2 regions of the Bacillus sp. M13(2017) genome follow, and region 2 is predicted to be linked to the other one. Evidence: riboswitches for the same ligand, from Rfam matches in the RefSeq annotation. Region 2 holds a riboswitch; the other holds the start of a gene.
What was found. Region 2 has a riboswitch for cyclic di-GMP ahead of CGQ22_RS19920 (methyl-accepting chemotaxis protein). Riboswitches for the same ligand answer to the same signal wherever they lie in the genome.
Positions count from the first base shown of each region.

Region 1 (3,432 bases), on a different contig from region 2:
ACTTTTTGACTATCTTTATCTATTTTTGTAATTTCTACTGAGCCTTTGTCTAACTGCTCATTTTCTACTTTTATTGCTAAAGCTTTTGTCATACCTTTTTTTATTTCAAATGGTACTGGTTCTGTTAGCTTTTTATAACCCGGTAAGCTTTTCGTCTCTACTAATTTGTACTTTCCTACTGATAAATCTGAAACGTTTGCTTTTCCATCTTTATCTGTTACTACTTTTCTTACTACTCCATCTTTCTCATCTTGGACTTCAAATTCGACACTCGCTAATACTGCCCCGTTTTCTTTGTCCACTTTTGTAATTTCTATATTACCTTTGTCTATCATTGCATTTTCCACTTGTATTGGAAATATGCCGTCCCCTGTTACATTTACTTCGAACTCTATTTCTTTTAATTGGTAGCCTTCAGGCGCTTTCGTTTCTTTTAAAATATATTTTCCTAGTGCTAACGGTTTAGAAGTTGCCTTACCATCTTTATCTGTAACAATATGTTCGACTACTACACCGTCTTTTACTATATCAAACTCTGCATTTGCTAATGGTTTTTCACCATTTTCCGAATCAATTTTCTTTACTTCAATTTGACCCTTTTGCATAGTATTTTTAATTTCAATTGTTTTTGTTTCTCCAGCTTGAAGTGTAACCTCTACTGGGCTTGTTAATTTTTGATATCCTTCTGGTGCTACTGTTTCATAAACTTTATACGTCCCAGGAGCTAAAGTTTGAGGTACTGAAAAACCTTTTTCGTCCGTTTTTAGTTTTGCAACAACTTCATTTGCACTATTTCGAACTTCAAATTCGGCACCTTTTAACCCTTTGTTCGGATTCTCAGAATCTATTTTATGAATCGATACTGTACCATCTTTTGGAGCTTCAGGCGGCGTAATAGTTACTTCTTTTGATGTTAATGTTTTATCATCAAAATGTAATTCCGCTTTATTAGGAATCTTCTTATCTACGTAAGAAGATAAGTCTGCATCATTTTTAATTTTCGCCTTGATACTGAGATTAATTATCTGGTCTTCATATGACTTATAGTCAAAATTCTCACCAAACGTAAATGTTACTTCACTTCTTTGTTTATCTATATTTAACGTTCCTTTAGATGTAATATCTTGGCCATTTTGATCATACACTTTTGCCTCTAATACTTCTAAAACATCTTCTAAATCATCACTAATTACCATTGATGTGTATTTAAGAGGATCTTTTGGTATATGTGTACCAACTTGGTATTGAATAACTTGATCCATTTGTGTTAGCTGCTCATTCTCTACAAGCTTGCCATTCTCATCAACTATATTTTTTTCAATACTAGGTGGATTATCGTCACCTGAACCGGATCCTCCCCCACCACTTACAAATACTTGTCCTACTTTTTCTTCAGTTACAATATTTTTACCTTCTAATTTCACAGTATTTTTATGAGGCTTTGCAGCAGGATTTGTAACCTTTGTTTTATATCTTAAAATATAGCCTTTTGAACTGTCTGGAAATTCAATTGTAAATCCAGTCTTTGTTGCATTAATTTTAATGTTAGATAAATCTGCTGGCTTAATATTTGTTGGTGCATAACCATCTTCAAATACAGCCTCTTCTAATACTACGCTGTCTGTAATTAACTCATGCCCAGGTCCTAATGTATCTGTTAATTTAAGATCTTGCATTTCTGTTCCAGTTGCATTTACATATACAAGCCAATCAGCAATTGAAGGATCTTCTTGATTATAAGAACCCCATTTCAATAAATTTTCCGTATTGGGCTGTGGCTTCGGTCTCTCTGTCGTATTATTTACACTTACTTCTTTATTGACGATTTGACCATCAACGTTAAATTCTAATGGAATTTCTTTAACACCATCATATGCTTCTAGACCAAAGTAGAATTCTACGAATAAAGAACCTTTAATGTTATTCTTTCCTTCTACGTAATCACCCATAGTACATGTTAATAAACCCTTTTTCATCTCACATGTACCAACTGTTTTTCCTTCAGCATCTTTTAAGGGAAAACTCATATTCATAAGGTCTTTTCGAAACTCTTTTGGCATATCAATTGTGAACTGATCTCCACTTTTTATTTTTTCTTTAGCTGACCACTTCACTTCTACTTTCATTCCATCTGAGGCTTGATACGGTTCAGATGTCGTGCCATCAGTACGGGAAATATTAATTTCGTCCACTGGACTTTTCATCACAGCAGCTTGAATAACTGGAGCCCATACATTCAGCACTGAAAATAATACTAGAAAAACTAATGAAACCATTGAAATGTGCCTTTTAGTACTTTTCATTTGCATAGTTCCCTCCTAAATTTTTATATTTATATAACAAAAAAAGATCGTCCGGTTGCATCAAAAATGTGCAACCAGACGATCTTAGTAACCAATATGTATTACCGTAGACTCTAAGCTTTGCGGCCTATCCTTTCGAATAGTGTGCTAAAAATATCTTTTATTCTTTTTTTGTTTCATTTTCCTCTTAAACCAAATATTACTATACCGTCTGGACGGTTATAATTCAATACTCTATAAAATTGTTCTATTTTTCTAATAAAAAAAACAATTCACCACTACATTAAAGAAGCAATGGTGAATTATTTTAAAATTATATAGTTCGTATATTCTATTTATATGAATTACTAATAAGAGCTTGAATCACTTTTTCTCTTAACTCTGGCCTTAGTCTTCCAACCCCTAAATATTCCGAATACCATAATCCATCTGCTGCTAATCTAATAATTGTTGCACACACTGAATCTATCTCATCATTTTCTATATTCTTTTGCAGTTGCTGAAATGATTGTTGTAACGGCTCAAGTAATTCAGGTTTTAACATGAGTGCTGCCATCATACTGCTAGACAACTCTTCTGTTCTTCTCTCATTACTTAATCTTTCCTCTACAAAAGAGCGAACCCATCTCCCTTTCCTCTCTGAGTCTTCCGCTACTTTATTGTAAATGGCCCCTTCATAATCCTCTACCCCTCTGACTATCATACCTTCTATTAAAGCTTCTTTATTTGAAAAGTGATACAATAATCCACCTTTACTTAAACCCGCCTCTTTTGCCACTGCTTCTAAGGTTAATTTAGCAACCCCTTTACATTGTACAATTTGAGAAGCAGCTGCTAAAATCTTTTGCCGCGTTATGCTTATACTCATTCCTTTTTAAAACCCCATTTCTACTAAATTTATATAAATACGAATCTTATTTTTAATATTGTTGATTACTACTAAGTATTTTCTTTATACAACAAAAGCTGCATTACCTTTGAATTTTTAGTTACTTATTCTATTAAAAATTTCCATATCATTCAATATGATAACATTAAATACACAAAGTTGACTATACATCTATACTTTTGTATTTATTGAAAATATATCCATTAATAAAATTTACCGATTTAGTCCTTCTTATTACTT
Region 1 is NZ_KZ268511.1:78,055-81,486, reverse strand. It holds gene CGQ22_RS22660 (SpaA isopeptide-forming pilin-related protein) at 1-2,309, opposite strand, end outside; cyclic di-GMP riboswitch class I at 2,370-2,462, opposite strand; gene CGQ22_RS22655 (TetR/AcrR family transcriptional regulator) at 2,635-3,171, opposite strand.
Region 1: it holds a riboswitch for cyclic di-GMP, as region 2 does, so the genes downstream of both, CGQ22_RS22660 (SpaA isopeptide-forming pilin-related protein) here and CGQ22_RS19920 (methyl-accepting chemotaxis protein) in region 2, are expected to answer to the same signal.

Region 2 (3,432 bases):
TTCCGTTAAAGAAAGTATCTCCCATCCAAGCGATACCGAAAATAGCAACAACTGCTGTTGCTCCTGCTTTAAAGACGTTACCAGATACAATGCTTTCTACATTTGGTTTACAGAAAATAATAATAAGGGCCGCGATAGTTAACATAACCATCTCAATTGTGTTCGGCATGGAAAGACGAGCTAACTTCCCATCAACTATCCATCCTGGACGAAGTGCTTCAAATGAACCAAGAAGTACAACAAGGAAGGTTCCTACAAGGAAAAGGATAACTGATAATTTGGCGCCCTTTACACCTACAAATTCTTTTTTCTCTTCAAGTTTAGGAATCATTCCTTCGTTTAATCGTTTTAAGTATTCAGGGTCTTCATTTAATTCTTTTCCCATCTTACTAGCAACAAATGCTGCTAACATACAAGCAATGAAAGTAGAAGGAATACTCACTTTTAAAATATCTAATAAAGTGATTTTATAGTCAGCTAACATTGCTAAAAGAGCAACTGTGGCAGCTGAAATTGGACTAGCTGTAATTGCTTGTTGAGAAGCGATTACGGCAATCGACATTGGGCGTTCCGGTCTAATCCCTGATTCACGAGAGACTTCTGCAATAACAGGAAGTACAGAATAGGCAACGTGACCAGTACCTGCACATAGTGTGAATAAATAAGTAACAATTGGAGCAAAAAAAGTAATACGCTTTGGATTTTTTCGTAATGCTTTTTCAGCTAGATGAACAAGATAGTCCATTCCTCCAGCAGCTTGCAAAGCACCAGCAGCTGTAATTACTGCCAAAATCATAAGCATTACATCGATAGGAGGCGCGGTAGGTTGTAAGTGGAAGACAAAAACGAGTATTGCCATACCAACTCCACCCATTACTCCTAAACCAACTCCGCCTAGGCGTGCACCAATAAAAATACAGAGTAACAAGGTAAGAAATTGTAGCCAAAACATGATAAACTACCTCCGAAATTCATTAGTTAAGATATATTCGAATAGTTTAATTTGAATGAAAATTAAATAAATACCCGAAGAAATCCTTGTTATTAATACATTTTTTATTATATAACACAAAAAAAGTAACATTCACGTACTTTTTGAAATTATTTTGAAAAAACAATGCGTTAAAAATTTGTATTTATATCTCTAAATAAGTAGACATTTTGATTTATATGTTGTAATCTTTGAAAGAGAATAAATTAATTCTCATAGAACTCCCATATCGTTCAACTCGTTCAGCGAGAAAGGCAAACTGATGGAAACATGAGGACGCAAAACTACAGGAGCTAAGGTCGAAAGGCTATGCTAGCCAGTTACCGGACGGATAGGGTTGGTCTTTGCCAATGCTTTTACATTGGCTTTTTTTTATTCTCGAACATATTGAGAAACATTTTTAAACAAAATATTCATATATTTTGTTTTTTTGTTTATGTTAGTTAAGGAAGGTGGATATTAATGAAAAAATATTGGCATAAGTTATCGTTCCTTCAAAAGAACGTCTTATTAACCGTACTAGTTATTTTGACGCTTGTTGGAAGTATGGGTGCGTTAAGTTTCAACATGTTTCAAAATAGTATGATGTCTTTATTTGAAAGGCAGTCTATTGAAACAGGAGAAATAGTATTAAAAAAATTGGATTTAGAGTTAGTTAGAGACATGGCGAAAGATCCTACAGCCGAAAAAGTGAAAAAAGAAAAGTTAACAGAGAAATTAGATGAAGTTTCAAAAGAATTGAAAAGTGTTGGACAAACGTATGTTACAGGAGCAAAGCCGAATGAAAAGCGAGAATTAAAACTCGTTGGTTTGACTACAGAGTTAACAAATGCATTCCCTATAAAGACGGGAGATTATTATGAACAACCCGCTCATTGGATGAAGGCATACGATAAAGTGATTGATACGAAAAAGGCACAAATGACAGAAGTATATGAAGATGAAATAGGTTCGTGGGTGACAATATTAGAACCAATTACGGATGGAGAAAACAATATTGTTGCAATTATTGCGGCTGACCTAGATGCTTCCATTGTTCCTATTACAAAAGAGAAGTTTATGATACAGGGCTTACTCTTTATCATTATTTCATTAGCAATTGCGACTATTACTCAATTCTTTATCGTGCGTCACTCGCTAGCTCCATTAAAAGATTTACGAGAAGGGTTACGTAAAATTGGTGAAGGAGACTTAAGTATTAAATTAAAAGAAAGACCAGATGATATTGGAATTATTAATGTTTATTTCAATAACACGATTGAAAAATTTAAAGGGATTATAGATAAAGTAAGGCAAACTGCTGAGCAAGTTTCTTCTTCTTCGCAAGAGTTGTCAGCGAGTACAGAGGAAAATAGCATGGCAGTTCAAGAGATTGCAAGTTCTATTGAAGGTTTAAGAGTAGGGGCACAGTCTCAAAAAACGTCAGTACAACAATGTTTAGGAATTGTACATGGAATGGAAGATAAGGTAGAAGAGATAACTGGGGCTGCAAAACAAGTTGCAGTTGCTTCTGAAGGTATGGAGCAACATTCAATTGAAGGTAATGAAGTGATTGGACAAATTATTAATCAAATGAGTTTAATCCAAAATGCAGTACAAGATTTATCTTCCATCATTTATTCGTTAGAAACAAGGTCAAAAGAAATTAGTGATATCGTAACTGTAATTACAGGTATTTCAAATCAAACAAATCTATTAGCTTTAAATGCTTCTATTGAGGCTTCACGTGCTGGAGCAGCTGGAAGAGGGTTTGCGGTTGTTGCTGATGAAGTACGAAAATTAGCAGAACAAACTGAAGCGTCTGCAAAAGATATAGCGAAATTAATTGGTGAAACACAAGCTGAGACAGAAGATGCTGTAGTTTCCATGCAAAAAGGTTCAAAAGAAGTAGAAACTGGAATTTCACTTGTTCAAAGTAGTGGAGATTTCTTTGAAAAAATTTCAAAATCAGCGCAATCTGTTACAGATCAAGTAAAAGCTGTTTCTGGTAATTCGAGTGACATTTTACAAAATAGCCAAAATATTGTTCAAGTTGTAAATGAATTATCGCATATTGCAAATACTTATGCCAACAGCAGTAGTAATGTTGAAGAAAGCATGAAAGAGCAAGAAATATCAGTACAAGATATTGCAGAATTAGCGACTTCTTTAAGTTGGCTTTCTCAGGAATTACAAGAGCTAATTGGTGAGTTTAAAAGTGAATAAGAAGAAAGATCAATTCTAATCAAAGGGGGATCCCCCTTTGATTATGAATTGAACGAATCTGCCCGTTAATAAGGGATGAAAAAGGTGTGAATTTTCACACCTTTATTATATTTGAGAGAGGAATTTACATAAATATGAAATTAGCGATTTCTTATAATGAGATGGTAAAAGAATTTTTAGGAAAAGTAGAAGGAAATATTACAATACCTAAAGATGTGCAAGGAAAAGAAATTAGA
Region 2 is NZ_KZ268508.1:108,112-111,543, forward strand. It holds gene CGQ22_RS19915 (anaerobic C4-dicarboxylate transporter family protein) at 1-952, opposite strand, end outside; cyclic di-GMP riboswitch class I at 1,235-1,319, shown strand; gene CGQ22_RS19920 (methyl-accepting chemotaxis protein) at 1,454-3,196, shown strand; gene CGQ22_RS19925 (non-ribosomal peptide synthetase family protein) at 3,331-3,432, shown strand, end outside.